DNA from 4 places in the Sinobacterium norvegicum genome. Region 4 is predicted to be linked to each of the others. Evidence: predicted binding sites of a transcription regulator. Region 4 holds the regulator's gene; each other region holds the start of a gene.
The links. Region 4 encodes FNR, which switches genes on or off when oxygen is low (the NO sensors DNR and NnrR bind a similar motif). Its sites were predicted from a motif close to TTGATNNNNATCAA; they were not measured.
Positions count from the first base shown of each region.

Region 1: the regulator FNR is predicted to act here: its motif matches at 1,800-1,813, upstream of L9P87_RS10020 (FeoA family protein).
Region 2: the regulator FNR is predicted to act here: its motif matches at 2,386-2,399, upstream of pflB (formate C-acetyltransferase).
Region 3: the regulator FNR is predicted to act here: its motif matches at 1,928-1,941, upstream of L9P87_RS07925 (periplasmic nitrate reductase, NapE protein).

Region 1 covers NZ_CAKLPX010000002.1:218,839-223,157, reverse strand. Annotated here, with positions in the region: gene feoB (Fe(2+) transporter permease subunit FeoB) at 1-1,460, opposite strand, end outside; gene L9P87_RS10020 (FeoA family protein) at 1,460-1,717, opposite strand; gene L9P87_RS10015 (acyl-CoA carboxylase subunit beta) at 1,974-3,494, shown strand; gene yegD (molecular chaperone) at 3,637-4,319, shown strand, end outside.
Region 2 covers NZ_CAKLPX010000001.1:14,313-18,631, reverse strand. Annotated here, with positions in the region: gene pflB (formate C-acetyltransferase) at 1-2,262, opposite strand, end outside; gene focA (formate transporter FocA) at 2,692-3,663, shown strand; gene L9P87_RS00070 (hypothetical protein) at 3,871-4,319, opposite strand, start outside.
Region 3 covers NZ_CAKLPX010000001.1:1,768,897-1,773,215, reverse strand. Annotated here, with positions in the region: gene napA (periplasmic nitrate reductase subunit alpha) at 1-826, opposite strand, end outside; gene L9P87_RS07935 (chaperone NapD) at 823-1,158, opposite strand; gene napF (ferredoxin-type protein NapF) at 1,145-1,702, opposite strand; gene L9P87_RS07925 (periplasmic nitrate reductase, NapE protein) at 1,708-1,866, opposite strand; gene L9P87_RS07920 (AI-2E family transporter) at 2,198-3,184, shown strand; gene L9P87_RS07915 (TSUP family transporter) at 3,219-3,977, shown strand; gene L9P87_RS07910 (multifunctional CCA addition/repair protein) at 3,992-4,319, opposite strand, start outside.
Region 4 covers NZ_CAKLPX010000001.1:1,057,327-1,061,645, forward strand. Annotated here, with positions in the region: gene hemN (oxygen-independent coproporphyrinogen III oxidase) at 269-1,663, shown strand; gene fnr (fumarate/nitrate reduction transcriptional regulator Fnr) at 1,780-2,541, shown strand; gene L9P87_RS04660 (TonB-dependent receptor plug domain-containing protein) at 2,883-4,319, shown strand, end outside.

The DNA of each region.
Region 1 (4,319 bases), on a different contig from region 4:
TCCATGATAAATGGCGATCGATCGCCGGCGAACAGGTAGCGGCGCAATAACAAGCCGCACACCACGGCCAGCGCCATACCGATAAGATAGAGGGCAAAGGCGATGTTCTGGCCGTTGCGGGGGAAGAAGGCGGCGGCAAATAAGGCGTAGACCGTCAGCCGAGCACCGCAGGACATAAAGGGTGCCATCAGCGTCGTCAGCAATCGGTCGTTGCTGCTATCGAGGGTGCGCGCCGCCATTACCGAGGGTACATTGCAACCAAAGCCGACAATCAGCGGCACAAAGGATTTACCCGGCAGGCCGAGTCGCTGCATCAGGCGGTCGACAATAAAGGCCGCCCTCGCCATATAGCCAAAGCCCTCTAAGAACGACAGGCAGAAAAACAACATCGCAATCACTGGGATAAACGAGGCCACCAGCTGCAAACCACCCCCAAAGCCATCGGCTACCAGCGCGATAAACCAATTGGGTAGACCAATAGCATGCATTGCCAAACGCGGGTATTCAACAAACAAAATATTGGCACTGATATCGAAAAAGTCGATAAAGGCACTGCCGATATTAATGGTCAGGGTAAACATCAAATACATCACCGCCAGGAACAGCGGAAACGCCAACCAGCGATTGAGTACCACGTCGTCGACCCGCTCAGAAAAGGTCTTGGCCGGCGGATCGACCACCACAGACTGCTTGACCAGCGCACTGATTACCTGGTAACGAGCGCTGGCCATTGCCATCGCCGTATCGCCACCGAGGGCCAACTGGCAGTTTTCTAGTCGCTCACCGGCGGAGGCATCGGCCAGCGATATATACTGCGCCCTTGCCAAGTCATCCCCCTCCAGCAAAGCAGTCACCAATAATCGACTACTGGTCGCCTCAGCAGGCAGGGCATGACTCAATGTTTCAATGTGCTGGTCGACACCGCCGCCAAAGACAAAGCTGTTACCGCTGGGGCGCTCGAACTGATGCTGTATCACATCAATCAAACCCGTCAGCCCCTCTTTACGACTGGCAACAATGGCCACCACCGGGCAGCTAAGTTGCTGGCTTAAGCTGAGCGGGTCGATATGGACGCCATGCTTGTCAGCCACATCCATCATATTCAATGCCACAACCACCGGTATGCCGCTGCTCAACAGTTGAGTGGTTAGATAGAGTCCTCGCTCAATTGAAGAGGCATCGATAATGTTTAACAGGACATCGGCCTCGGCGCTGGCAACATACTGCTGAGCGACCTGCTCATCGAGCGAGTCGGCATCGGCGCCGGCAAACAGAGAGTAGGTGCCGGGTAAATCGACCAGAGTAAAGTCCGTCGCCGCATGCTGAAAACGGCCCTGTTTTTTTTCAACCGTCACCCCCGGCCAATTACCCACACGTTGGCGGGCGCCGGTCAGGGCATTAAACAGGGTGGTCTTGCCGCTGTTAGGGTTGCCGACGAGGGCAACAGTGGCTTTTCTCATCACTCTGCCCCCACAGCATTAATCAACGCGACTTGGATTACCGCCGCCTCATCGCGGCGCAGGCTGAGACTGAACCCTCGCAACCTGATCTCAATCGGGTCACCCAGCGGCGCCACGCGCACCAGGCGAAACTCACAGCCTGGGGTAAGCCCAAGACACATTAATTTACGCCGATAGCTGGCGGCCTGCTGTTGATAACCCACAATGCGCCCGTGACTACCGACGGCGAGCTGAGAGAGCTTAATCATTCCATCCATGCTATTACACCTTTCACGACGAGTAATCTTTGAATACAACTAACAATAAAACAAATGATAATCATTAACAAAAATACAAGCTTGGTTCTGGATCAATAAAACCCGACAAAGCATGTGGTCATGCTCTGCTCATGACAGTTACCAAATGGTGAATGCCAACCGCTGGGGGGGGTTATATACTGACAGCCATAGCTCGATAGCGGGCAAACTTAACCAACGCAATCTGCGGGTGCCACGCCCGCTCTACGGGGTAACCATGAGTACAGCCACCGACAACAGTCTGCCAGCAGAGTGGGCAGAACTGATTAAGTTTTTCGAGCAACAAAACGCGCAAGCCAAGGCCATGGGTCGGCCAGAGAAAGTACAACAGCGCCGCGATAACAACCTACTCAACGCCCGCCAGCGTATTACCGCCCTGGTCGATGACGGCAGCTTCAACGAGATTGGCGCCCTGGTCGGTAGCATCGAACACGGTGGTTTGCCCGCTGCCCCAGCCGATGCCTTAGTCGGCGGCCTCGCCACCATAGACGGTCGACCCGTGGTCGTCGGCGCCGAAGATGCCACCGTCCAGGGCGGCTCGATCGGACACGGTACCCACTCGAAAAGACTGCGCCTGGCCAATATCGCCCATCGCGAAAAAGTCCCCATGGTGATGCTGTTAGATGGCGCCGGTGAGCGTGCCAGTAACGCGCTGCTACGCCATCCCTATGCCCCCAACGATATGCAGGAGATGGCGGCACTGTCACGCAAAGTGCCCACCATCGCCGTCGTCATGGGCGCCTCAGCTGGCCACGGGGCGATTACCGCACTGCTATCGGATATTGTCATCATGACCACCGAGGGCGCCATTTTCTCCGCCGGCCCGCCGCTGGTGGCGGCCGCCATGGGGGAGATCATCAACAAGGAAGACCTCGGCGGCCCAGCAGTACACTCTCGCAGCGGTGTGGTGCACAACGTGGTCGAATCCGAACAACAGGCCTTCGACTTAGTCCACCAATACCTGTCTTTTCTGCCCAGCAACGGCTGGCAATATCCACCGCAGGCCGACACCGACGATAGCGGCCAGCGTCGTCTCGATCAGATTCTTCACACCCTACCCCGCGACGGTAAACAAGCTTATAACGTCTACAAAATCATCGAACAACTGGTCGACAATGGCCTATTCCGCGACTTCAACCCCGACTTCGGCCGCTCTATCGTCACCGGCTTTGCTCACCTCGGCGGTCGCCCCGTCGCCATCGTCGCCAACCAACCGTCAGTGATGGCCGGCTCGATCACCCACGAGGCTGCCGAGAAAGCCGCCTACTTTATCGACCTCGCCGACAGCTACCACCTGCCGGTAATCTTCCTCGCCGATAACCCCGGGGTGATGTCGGGCAGTGGCGCCGAGAAAGCCGGCACGCTGCGCTCCGCCGCCGCCATGTATGCCGCCCAGTGCAAGCTCAGCACGCCCAAACTACACGTTACCCTGCGCAAGGCCTACGGTTTCGGCAGCTCGTTAATGGCTATGAACCCCTTCGACAATCAGACCATCAGCTTTGCTTTTCCCGGCATCGCCCTCGGCGGCATCCCCGCCTCTGGTGGTGGCGCCGCCGCCAAGATGAGCACCGAAGAGCAGGCTTTTTTTGAACAGGTAGAGCGCGAGGGCTGGCTGAAGGTTGCCGATACGCTCGGTTACGATGAGGTGATCGACCCACGGCAACTGCGCAATAAGCTGTTGGCTGGCCTCGATATCAGCCGCGAGCGCAACAGCCAGCCGGCAACCCCTAAGCGCTAGCTTAGTCATGGTGCCGTCATCGATTTGCTGGCGGCACCGAGCATCGCAATCAAAACAACAATCCACCTCAAGCCGCACTGGCCTACGGCAGAGCACTGTGCTATTTTCGCCGGCTTTTCTGTCTTTGCGCTTTAGGTGTTTCATGATTTCTGGCTTTGACTACGGCACGTCCAACTGCGCCATTGGTGTTATCACTCCACAACAGCAGGTTGAGCTGCTGGCCATCGAACAGGGCCAACCCTTTATGCCGTCGGCACTTTATGCCTTAGAGCGTGAATTCATCAGCGAGTTTGTCGGCCAACAAATTGCCAATAAAGAAACTCAGCAGGCCTTTATTCAGCGCCGCGGTGCCACCCTGGCAATGGCTCAACAACTGCGTCAACGTGAGGGCATCGGCGCCACCGAGCAGACGCTGTTTGTCGGCCGCGACGGCTTCGAGCAGTATATTGCCGAACCGGAGGAGGGCTACTTTATTAAGTCGCCAAAATCCTTTCTCGGTGCCAGTGGCTTACGGCCTGAGTTCGTCGACTTCTTCGAGGACATCGTCTGCGCCATGATGCTATCGGTCAAGCAGCGTGCCGAGGCGATCAGTCAGCAGGCGATTACCCATACCGTTATTGGTCGGCCGGTCAACTTTCAAGGCCTCAATGCCGATAAGAGTAACCAACAGGCTCAGCAAATCTTAACCGCTGCAGCGCAGCGAGCCGGCTTTCAATCGGTGGAGTTTCTCTATGAGCCCATCGCCGCCGGCCTCTCCTACGAGACCAAACTCGAAAAAAACAAGACCGTGCTGGTAGTCGACATCGGCGGTGGCACCACCGACTG
Region 2 (4,319 bases), 1.0 Mb from region 4:
AGAAGTAAAGGTCCGCGAGATCACTTCCAACTGCTGCTCACGGGTGAGTGAGTTGAAGCGAATAGCATAACCCGACACGCGAATCGTCAGCGACGGATACTCTTCGGGGTGATCCATTGCATGCACCAGGGTATCACGGTCGAGTACGTTGACGTTGATGTGCTGACCGCCCTCGCGCTCTGCGGTGTGATGGAAATACCCGTCCAGCAAGCCCACGAGGTTGTCGATGCGCCCCTGCTCGGTCTTACCCAGCGACTCGGGAATCATGCTGAACGTATAGCTAATACCATCTTTGGCCGAACTGTAAGGCAGTTTTGATTCGGAGCTCAACGAGCTGATCGCACCCTCAACATCACGGCCATGCATGGGATTGGCACCCGGTGCAAAGGGCTCGCCAGCACGACGGCCATCGGGGGTGTTACCGGTCTTCTTACCGTAAACAACGTTCGAGGTAATGGTCAAGATCGACTGCGTTGGCTCGGCATTGTTGTAAATATGGTTGCTGCGAATCTTGGCCATAAAGCGCTCGACCAACTCACAGGCAATGTCATCGACACGGGCATCATCGTTACCAAACTTAGGGAAATCGCCCTCTACCTGGTAATCGACGGCCAGGCCGTTGTCATCACGAATCGCCTTGACCTTGGCAAACTTCATCGCCGACAGTGAATCCGCGGCAATCGACAAACCGGCAATGCCGCAGGCCATGGTGCGGTGAATATCGCGATCGTGCAATGCCATCTGCACGGCTTCATAGGCGTATTTATCGTGGCTGAAGTGAATACAGTTGAGGGCGTTAACGTAAGTCTTCGCCAGCCAATCCATCATGCTGTCGAGGCGTTGATCGACCTCGGCATAGTCGAGGTACTCACTGGTCACAGCATCCGCCTTGGGTGCTACCTGCTTGCCGCTCATCTCATCGACACCGCCATTGATGGCATACAGCATGGTCTTGGCCAGGTTGGCGCGGGCACCAAAATACTGCATTTGCTTACCAATAATCATTGGCGAGACACAACAGGCGATGGCGTAATCGTCGCTGCCAAAGTCCTCACGCATTAAGTCATCGTTCTCATACTGAATAGAGCTGGAATCGATAGAGACCTTGGCGCAGAACTTCTTGAAACCCTCAGGCAGGCCTTCGGCCCACAGCACCGTAATATTTGGTTCGGGCGATGGCCCCATATTGTAGAGGCTGTGCAGGAAGCGGAATGAGTTCTTAGTCACCAGCGTACGGCCATCCAAGCTCATACCGGCGACAGACTCTGTTGCCCAAATAGGGTCGCCAGAGAACAACTCGTCGTATTCAGGGGTGCGCAAAAAACGCACCATACGCAGCTTCATAATGAAATGATCGACCATTTCCTGCGCCTGCTGCTCACTGATAACACCCGCCAGCAAATCACGCTCAATAAAGATGTCGAGGAAGCTAGAAACACGTCCCAACGACATCGCCGCGCCGTTTTGCGACTTGATCGCCGCCAGGTAACCCATATAGGTCCACTGTATCGCCTCTTGGGCACTGTTGGCAGGGCGAGCAATATCACAGCCGTAAGTCGACGCCATTTCTACCAGCTCGACCAGCGAACGCATCTGCTCGTTGAGCTGTTCGCGGGTCTTCATCAGCTCCTGTGTCAGTGAGGCGGTATCGCTGTCGGCCAACTCGCGACGTTTCTCTTCGATCAGCAGATCAACACCATAAAGGGCAATGCGACGGTAATCGCCGATAATACGGCCACGGCCATAGGCATCGGGCAGACCGGTCAGCACACCGGATGAGCGACAGGCACGAATCTCCGGGGTATACATGTCAAACACACCCTGGTTGTGGGTCTTGCGGAACTTGCTGTAAACCTCAGACACCACTGGATCAATAGTACGACCGTAAGCGGCAGCCGAGCTCTCGACCATGCGCACACCGCCATTGGGCATCATGCCGCGCTTGAGTGGCGCCTCGGTTTGCAGGCCGACAATTTTCTCCAGCTCAGCATCGATATAACCGGCGGCATGGGAGGTAATTGTTGAGACTTTTTCGGTATCAAAATCGACTGGCGCGTGGGTTTCGTTCTCCTGGCGAATACCCTGTTGAACCGTCTGCCAAAGTGCATTGGTCGCATGGGTTGCCGGCGCTAAGAATTGGTCGTTACCCAGATAAGGCGTGTAATTTTGCTGGATAAAGTCACGAACGTTGACCGCCCCACACCAATCACCTGCATTAAAACCGGCCCACTCGCTTTTCAGTATTTTTATTGCTGCATTCATCACGACGCCTCAAAAACTACGATTATGTATTCTGCCACTGCCGTACCCGTTGATCTCTTCGAAGAAAGGCCGTAACACGATTAAGTTGTGAGCTGATTCTCCGCCTAAGCCCACGGTCACGCCTTGATGTACATCAATAACCATATTGTTTTGAAACCGATTTAACTCAACAACTGTTGAGCAAATTAACGGGTGCTTAAACAACCGTAATCATTAACCACCGGGCACTAGGTTTTACTACCTATAAATTATCGATAAAAACAATAAAGCATTATAAAACAGTAAGATAAGTAAATGTTATCAATATATACATAAGAATCAGTAAATTGCTCTGCAGCACCGATACGATTGATGCAGATCAAGCTTGAGACGATAATAAATCATTATACTACGCCATCAAATCACGCCGAAAATTACAGGATTCAACAATTGAACGCCGACCTTAAACGTGAGCACTCTTCACCTCAAGCCGCCAATACAATGGCCGCCACTCCGTGCAATATTGAGCCCCTGACCCCCGTTGCCATCGCCCGCAAAGCCGAGCAATACGCCATTTTAAAAACCGGGCGATCAGTTGGCTGTGCCTTTTCTTTGGCCATCAGTGCTGGTGCCTTTATTGCCCTGGCCTTTATCTTTTACGTGTCGGTGACCACCGGCAATGGCGACATGGGATGGGGAATACAGCGACTGATCGGCGGCCTCTGCTTTAGCATGGGCATTATGCTGGTCATCGTGCTCGGCGGCGAGCTATTCACCAGCACCGTACTGAGTGCCGTGCCTCGGGCCAGCGGGATGATCAGTACTGCACAGATGCTGAAAAACTGGACGATTGTCTACGCTGGCAACCTGGTCGGCGCACTGGCCATGGTGGCCTTGATGATGCTGGCCAAGCAGTACATGCTGGCCAACAGCCAGTGGGGCGTGACGGCATTAAACATTGCCAGCCACAAGCTTGAACACAGCTTTAGCCAGGCCGTGGTACTGGGCATTCTGTGTAATATTCTGGTCTGCCTCGCTATCTGGATGGCCTATGCCGCCCGAACCATGATGGAGAAGGCCTTTATCGTTATGCTACCCGTCGCCATGTTTGTTGCCGCCGGCTTTGAGCACTGCGTTGCCAACATGTTTATGATTCCCCTGGGCATTGCCATCCAGCATTTTGCCCCGGCCGAGTTCTGGCAGGCCGCCGGCGTCAGCGCCGACCACTACGCCCACCTCAACATCCCCAACTTTATCAGCCTCAACCTGATCCCTGTCACGATTGGCAACATCATCGGTGGCGCCGGCATTGTCGGCCTTGGTTACTGGCGCCTGGCCATCCCCGAAGGCACTGCCTCGCCAGCACCTACACCGACCACTGCCAGCCAACCACCCCTTAAACCACAGCACAGCACTCGCTAAAGCTAAACCAGCGAGTACGACAGCAAAAGGCCGCCGACAATTAATCGTCGGCGGCCTTTTTATTGCACCACAAAACACATCAGCTAACGGGTGTGTTCACAACAGCAGCAGAATCACAGGGCAGCCACAGAGACAAATCAAGTGCGGCCGCCTCGTTAACAGCAATCATAAATCAAAGACCTGACCCTAGTTTTTGTTTTAGTACCTTTAGTTACTCTTAGTTTGCTTCTCAACCCAGACCTTGAAAATACAAGTGTCGAAGTTACTCCCCTTTGTAGATGGCTCAAAGTAATCAAACCTCACTAGCATACCGGGCTTAAGGAATACCTCTTGATCTTCATCATTTACATAATATAGGCCATCAAAAGTCCTTATACATCTATAGTCACTTCTCGGCCTAATCGCGCCAACCACTTCACCATCAATAATCAAACGGCCCTGATTGGGGCCAGTATGGCCGTTAAAAACGCCTTGTTTAGTCTCAAAACGACCACTATCCACAATTTCTTCTAACGATTTCGCCATAGAATTCAGGTTGCTTTCATGCAGCCAATAAAATAAAAATGGGACGATTGCTAATAGAAATAACTTTAACCAGTTCATCCTCCTATGCCAATTATCTTTGTCCACAGCGATACACAGGGCAAATATAGTAC
Region 3 (4,319 bases), 710 kb from region 4:
AGTTTGCGATGAAGTTGAGTATCGCGAGGTCGCTCTGTGGTTCGAAGATCACCGGTACATCAGCGAGCTCGAATGAGCGATGTGTATAGGTTGATAATACTGCCACGCGAGTATCGGGCTTGCTGAGGCGGGTGTCGGTAATACGGCTCCATAGAATGGGGTGCATTTCCGCCATGTTAGAGCCCCAGAGCACAAAGCGGTCGGCGGCCTCTAAATCGTCATAGCAGCCCATAGGCTCATCCATGCCAAACGTGCGCATGAAGCCGACAACGGCTGACGCCATGCAGTGTCGAGCGTTCGGGTCGATGTTATTGGATCGGAAGCCGGCCTTCATTAATTTTGATGCAGCATAGCCCTCGTAGATGGTCCACTGACCAGAACCAAACATGCCGATTCCTTCTGGGCCCTTCTCGGCAAGGGTTGCCTTCCACTTTTCGGCCATAATGTCGAAGGCTTGATCCCAGCTGATGCTGGCAAACTCACCGTTCTTATCGTACTTGCCGTTTGTCATGCGAAGCATCGGTGTGGTTAGGCGGTCTTTGCCGTACATGATCTTCGAAAGGAAATAACCTTTGACGCAGTTAAGCCCCTTGTTAACCTCGCCCTTAATATCGCCATGGGTGGCGACAACCTTGCCCTGTTTAGTGGCGACTTGAATAGAGCAGCCGGTGCCGCAGAAGCGACAGGGGGCTTTGTTCCATTCAAGCTCGGTGTCTTTGCTGCTGGTGATTAAGTTGCTCGCTTGGCTGGACATGCTAATGCCAGCGGCAGCAGCAGCAGTGGCAGCAGCCTGGGCTTTAATAAATTGTCGGCGATCTAATTTCATAACTGCTCCACAGAGGTTGTAGTGATTTCTAAGTCGTCTATTTCTTGGTGTAAGGTGTTTTTATCGGCTATCTGATGGTAGACCAATTGTGAGTCGATGACGTGTTCGGTCAATCGAATTTCATCGGTAATTTGAGCCAAGGATTGAGTGCTGTCGGCCTCGATGACAACAACTAACTTGCCTTTGTCGTCGGCGGCTTCAACAGAAGCATTATTATGGTTATTGAAAACTTGTTGAACGCTGGGTAAAAAATCTGGTTTTACCGATACAATCAAACTCGCAATATGCCATTCATCCGATGGCTTTTGAAGGTGTTGCTCAAACGTGTTCATAGTGCTCCAAAGTAGCATTCTCTGCGGCTATAGGCGTGATTGAAATCGCATGTGTCGGACAGCTGCTCTGGCAAAAGCCGCATCCAGTACAGGCCGAAATGTTGATGCTAGGCCGGGCGATTTTGTGTTGATAGTTGAAACTGATCGCAGACGCGTCACAGCTATCTAAGCAGCTCATACACATAACATTCTGATAGGCGAGGCAGTTTTCATTGATGTGGGCGTCTTGCTGCCAGGCCATTGCAGTCGTCCTACTCTCAGCTGCTAAAAAAATATCTTGCTTACAACTGGCGGCGCAATCGCCACAAAAATCGCAGCCAGATTGACTGAAATTAATCGTCGGAAAACCATTGTCATCTTTAACAATAATATCTTCAGGACAGGCTGTTAAACAGTCGCCACAGCGAGTGCAGTTAGCGTCAAAAGCAGACTGACTGATTAACCAAGGTAAGGTAGTTTCGCTGCTTACTTTGTTGCTTGCAGTGTTGTCAGCGAGACCGCCAGAAATGAAAAAACGACGGCTCCTATCCAGCGTTGTATTCATTGTTCTTAGACCGTTGGTGGGCCAAAAATCATTTGTGAGAACCATACGGCAAAGCCAAAACCACCTACGATAGCAATTGCCAAGAAGGGGGCGGCAATAACTGTGGTGAAAAGAAAGACTTCAATTTCTTCAGATTTGCTGGTATCAACATCATCAGTTTTCATAGTGTCACTCTGACTGTATTTTATTAACAAAAATTATAGCAGGTATATTAATTCAACTTACTAGTTATAGATCAAATAATTAGTAAGAATAAGAAAATATTCTATATTCTAAGAATATTTTTAATATATAGCGCTATTAACCAAGTGTTGTGCTGGGTTATTGCTGGCCAGGTTTGAAAAATCCATTGTATTGGAGGCGAGCCATCCACGTTGCTCTGGTTTTTATTTTACTATCCTGTACCTTTATACCTTCTGTTGTCAACGTGTTGGAAGTAAATCCATTATGCCAATTGATCCTGTTAATCACAGCGCTTTAAGGGCACTATTGGCGATGGCCGCTTTAGTGATCGTTTTAGCGGGCGTTAAGACCGCTGAGGCAGTGGTGGCGCCGTTGCTTATTGCGCTATTTATTGCTGCAATTAGTGCGCCATTAATGTTTTTTTTAACTCGCCAGAGGGTGCCTCAGGTCGTATCGCTAATCATTGTGTTGATGACAATCATTGCCTTTGGCTTACTTGTTTCCTCGATGATGGGGGCGTCGCTGGATGGCTTTAGCAAGAACTTACCGCAATACCAACACAGTTTAAGCAATATCGGTAGTAACTTAGCAGCCTTTCTTTCGGGTTATGGTCTCGAGGCAAATGCGGCAGAAATGAAACGCTTATTTGATCTTAGTGCCGTCATGGGTTTTGTTGGCACGACGTTTAATCGTGTCTTGGGTACCTTAACGAATACGTTTTTAATTTTACTTACCGTTGCCTTTATTCTACTCGAACTAGGCTCATTTAAATTGAAAGTGATGCGCATTGCCGATGATCCAGTGAAGTCAATGGCCAGGTTTGAGCATTTTTCATCCACCCTCAATCGCTATATTGTGATTAAATCATTAATGAGTTTCATTACCGGCTTGGTGGTGTTCTTCGCCCTATATTTGCTGGATATTGATTATCCGGTGATGTGGGCAATCATGGCTTTTTTGCTCAATTTCGTACCCAATATTGGCTCTATTATTGCCGCCGTACCGGCGGTGTTGTTAGGACTTATACAGCACGGCCCCGATACGGCTTTAATTATCGTATTGGTTTACCTCGGTGTGAATAATATTGTTGGCAACATGGTTGAGCCCCGGTTGATGGGGCGAAGTCTGGGATTGTCCTCGCTGGTCGTGTTCTTTTCATTGGTATTCTGGGGCTGGTTGTTGGGTCCTATTGGTATGTTCTTATCAGTGCCTTTGACGATGACGGTGAAAATAGCCACCGAGGAGTCTGATGAGACGCGGTGGATATCCGATATTCTGAGTTCTGAAGAAGAGCTTTAATTTGAATGATGCATCTATCAGGCTGTAAGACGTAATGGATATTGCACTAGAAATTTTGGCGTTGTTATTTTTGGTGGCAGTCTTTGCCGGCTTTGTTGATGCTGTTGCAGGCGGTGGCGGACTGCTTACATTACCGGCACTGGTTTTTGCCGGTGTACCTCCTATCGCTGCCTTGGCGACAAATAAGCTGCAAGGTAGTTTCGCCTCGATGGCTGCGACGATTCACTTTTCGCGGCGAAAAGTGGTCGATATTCGTACGATTAAATGGATGGTTGCCGCTGTGTTTGTCGCCTCAGCCATCGGGAGTTATGTGGTGCAATTAATTGACAATCAGTTTTTGCTCACGCTGATGCCGATTGGTCTGATTGCCATCGCGCTGTATTCTTTTTTCAACAAAGAGCTGGGGCAGAAAAGCGAGCAGGCTAAGTTGAGTGATAGACAGTTCTCTGCTTCTGCTGCACCGGCAGTCGGTTTCTATGATGGTTTTTTTGGCCCGGGTACAGGCACCTTCTTCGCGATATCCTTTGTTCGATTAAAAGGTATGGATTTTGTCAAAGCGACAGGGCATGCAAAGGCACTGAACTTCACCTCTAATATTGCCTCCCTCACGGTGTTTGTTTTCAGTGGTCATGTGGTTTGGACGGTTGGCTTGGTGATGGCTGCCGGTGCTTTTACCGGCGGCAGAATTGGGGCCGCCACGGTGATCAGTAAAGGGGCTGGTTTTGTTCGAGCCCTGACCGTTATAGTGTGTATTGCTATCAGCATCAGCCTATTGATTAAGCAGTTTGGCTGATGCTGCGAGTCAGGTTACTGGCGCTCGATCTGGGCGACTCTATTGACTCTCTCGGCACTGATTGCGGTGGCGATCTCTTTGCCCTTCAGCCCTTGAGCAATAAAGTCTTTGGCCTTGACCTCTTGACACTGAAGGAGCGCGCGTTGAAAAAAAAGTCGTTGTGGGTAAGGGCGCAGCTCAAGACCTAGGCGACCTCGTGCATCGGCTTCACAGGCTAGCAAAAATTGCTGGAAGCGTTCGGGGCGTCTGAATGCGTCGGTGGCATCAAGCACTTTCACCACGGTTTTGGCTTTCAGCTCCACAGCACGATGGATGTGCGTGTGATATTCGCAAGTGATGAGC
Region 4 (4,319 bases):
ACCAACTGTTAATGGGGCCATTATTAACCCTTTAATAAATAAGGTTATTGCGATGGATCAATAAAAAATGAACAGAAGATATAATCCTTGTAAAATATGTGGGCTTTATACTGTAAACTCGTCTGAATAGATGAGGTGATAGACGTAATGAATTGATATTGCTATACCCATGCTGCTTTTCAGCCCTTCGCTTGATGCAGCGCATTACTATTTATTCACCAACATAGATAATAAACTGTTCATTTTTCATCGCTGGAGCCGATAACCCATGCCCGAAACACAGACCAATATCACACCGACTTGGGACAGTGAGCTAATTAAGAAATACGATGTTTCCGGCCCTCGATATACCTCTTACCCAACAGCCAATTTATTCGGCAGCCAATTCCAGCATCAGCAATATGTGAGCATAGCCGAACAAGACAGCGATAATATCGCACCCATTTCGCTCTATATTCACATTCCTTTTTGTGAAAACATTTGCTACTACTGTGCCTGTAATAAGGTAGTCACCCGCGACCGAAGTAAAAGTCGTGAATACCTCGGCTATCTAGAGCAAGAAATAGCCCTGCGCGGCAAGCTCCATGGCAAACGGCCTGTGACACAGCTCCACTTTGGTGGCGGAACACCGACATTTTTAGCCCCCGCCGAGCTGACTGAATTGATGGTAATGCTGGGGAGGCACTTCAATTTAAGCGACAGTGATAGCCGGGAATATTCCATCGAACTCGACCCCCGCACCATCGACCACGATTATATTGCGCTATTAAAAGGCCTGGGCTTCAACCGCGTCAGTCTCGGCATACAAGACTTTCATCCACCGGTGCAAAAAGCTATCAACCGTGAACAAAGCGTCGAGATGGTCAGTGACTTGATTGATACTCTGCGCAACAATAAATTCGACTCGATTAGCTTCGATTTGATTTACGGTCTGCCCCACCAGTCGGTCAGCTCGTTCAGCGAAACCCTGGCCACCGTTATCAAGCTGAACCCCGACCGCTTGTCCATTTACAATTACGCCCACCTACCCGATCGCTTCAAGACCCAGCGCTCTATCGACCGCCTGACGTTACCGACTGCGCAGGAAAAACTGGAAATCATGGCGCACATTGGCACCACTCTCGATCAGGCGGGTTACGACTACATTGGCATGGATCATTTTGTTAAACCCGACGATGAGCTGGCTAAGGCGAGAAAAAATAAACGTTTACAACGAAATTTCCAGGGCTACTCGACCTGCCTGGCAACGGATTTAATCGGCCTTGGCGTATCATCAATCACCTCACTTTCAGATACTTACAGCCAAAACGAAAAGGACTTAACAAAGTATTACGAGCTTGTAAAGACAGGTCAATTACCTATTGTAAAAGGGTACCCTCTTACTGTAAAAAATACACTACACAGAGAAATTATTATGTCTCTAGCCTGTCAGCTAGAACTTGATATTGTCGCCATCGAACAGCAGTTTGACATTGACCTCAAGCAATTGTTCTCTAATCAGTGGCCACAGTTGCTCGAGTTCGAAGCCGATGGCTTGATTAGCTTAAGCGACAAGCAGCTGGTTGTGAGCGATAAGGGCCGCCTGTTTCTTCGGCAACTTTGTATGGTTTTTGATGAGTACCTCAACATTGGTGACGGTACTCGATTTTCAAAAACCCTGTAGTAGATTGACCCCTGCATTGAGCAGGAACAGTAAAATTTGACGCACGCAGACCTGTCTTCACTCTCATAACAGAGTGCAACAGACTGCTTAGGGAGAGAGACCGGATGCAATCAATCATGGCTGAACAACTCAGTGACAACACCACAACAGCACTTAACTGTCGTGGCAGCGCCTTCCAAACAAAATGCGGTAATTGTCGTCTTAACGCTATTTGTCTGCCTATCGCAGTGCAAGAGCCTGATTTGGACGCCCTAGATACCGTCGTTCATCGCAACAAACCGCTGCGTAAGGGTGACCACGTCTTCCGCGAAAACGATAACTTCAACTCGATCTACGCAATCCGCTCAGGCTTCGTCAAGGCCTACCGCCTCACTGACGACGGCAAAGAGCAGGTCACCGGCTTTTACTTCCCCGGTGAAATAATTGGCATGGACGGCATCAGCCAGAATAAACACAGTATTTCTGCCAAGGCGCTCGAAACTGCCGCCATCTGCGAGATCCCCTTCGATGATATTGAAAGCCTTAGCACCCGCTTCCCATCGATGCAGCGTCACCTATTCTCATTGATGAGTCAGGAGATCATCCAAGATCAACAATTGATTACATTGCTGAGTAAGAACACCGCTGAAGAACGCATCAGCGCTCTGATTCTCTCTATCTCAGACCGTAATGCAGCACGCAAGCTGTCGACAACCTCCTTCAGACTACCTATGTCACGTACCGATATTGGTAACTATTTAGGGCTTACCGTCGAGACCGTCAGCCGTGTATTCAGCCGTTTCCAAAAGAATAATATTCTCGAAGTGAACAATAAAGAGATTACTATTCTTGACCTTGAGGCAATACGCTCTATCATATCTCCACAGCAAGAAGCATAAGCTTCAGCCCACCCCCCCGGGTTGCTCTCGAAAGCGGTCATCTGTATTAACAGATGGCCGTTTTTTTTGTCCAGAATTCAACCAAGAAGAACCCTCTTCTCTCGTTGGCTAGCTCGCCGCCAACCTACACCCTAACAAACCTACAAAGCCGATTTCATCGACTATCAATAGGCAGACATTAGCCCTGTAATCAATTCACAACAGACAGGGTATTCATTATTTCAACATTATTTCCATTTTTTATTTGAGGGAGAGGATGAGCTCTTCGTGGTTATGCTTGAGGGCTAAAAAATAAGCTCGCTGTATTGAAGAAATACACTAAACCATTGAGGAACCTTGGAATGAATCTACAAAAGCCTATGGTGCAAGCTGTCAAGCTAGCGCTGAGCGGTGCATTTTTATCAACCCTAACACTGCCGGTGAGTATCGCTCACGCACAGCAGCCCCAAGCCACTGAAGAAGTTATTGTTACCGGCTCTCGTATCTCGCGTGATGAATTTTCATCATCCAGCCCAATGGCGGTATACAGCGCCGAAGATCTGGCGAAATCAAGCGCCAGCAGCATTGATGAATTTCTGATGAAGACACCAGAATTCACCGGCTCCAGCCTCGGCAATAGCACCAACAACGGCAATAATGGCGGCAAAATGGTCAACCTACGCGGCCTTGGCTATAAGCGTACGTTAGTGCTAATTAACGGTCGCCGTCAGGTCAGCAGCTTTGTTGGCGGCCCCGACGACCTAGGCGCAGTTGATCTGAATACCATTCCAATGGCAATGGTTGAACGTATTGAAGTTCTGAAAGACGGTGCCTCAACAGCTTACGGCTCCGATGCAATTGCCGGTGTGGTTAACATCATTACCCGCAGAACTTTTGACGGCGTTAAGATTGTCGGTGGCGGCGGTGCATATACAGCTGGTGAAGATGGCTTGGACGGCAAGAACAAAGATCTCTCCATCTTAATGGGAACCACTAACGATAAAGGTGGTGTTGCCATTGGCCTGGAGTATCACCAGCAAGAAGAAGTAATCCAGGAAAGTCGAAAGTGGGGCGAGAATGCTACCTGGCCAGTATACGACTCTGCCACTCGCAGCTTTACAGACACCAACCAGGGCTCGTCAAACAGCCGTAAGATCACTGTCAGCGGTGATATCAACGATCAAATCGCTGCCCAGGATCCATCACTGGCAGGCAGCAAGTATATTGTTGATGCCAAAACCGGCAAGACGCGCGCCTTCAACGGCGGCGACACGTACAACTACGCGCCTGTTAATGCCTTAATGACTCCCAACGAGCGCTGGGGCCTCAGCGGCTCAGGTGAATATTTAATTTTTGAACAAAGCCCCCTCGGCGCCATTACCGCCCACGCCGAATTAAGCTACGTCAAACGCACCTCTTCCCAGCGTCTGGCACCTGATGCCTCATTCAGTGTTACTGAATTTAACGGCAACCCCAACGAGTGGGTACCGGCTTCAAACCCTAATAACCCATTTGGTGACAACCCGAATAACGACTGGGGCATCAGTGGCGAAGGCGTACAGATCAACCGCCGCTTTGTCGAATCCGGTGGTCGAGTATTCAACCAAAATGTCGATACTTTCCGCATGAACGTCGGCTTCGAAGGCGCCTTCGATAACGGCATCAACTGGGACTTCAACTACGTCTTTGCTGATAACAGCGAAATTTATGAAACACAGAACTATGGCCGCTTCGATCGCTGGGCTACCGCAGTCGATCCTGATCTCTGTGCTGCCGATCCTGACTGTGCCGCTGTCGGC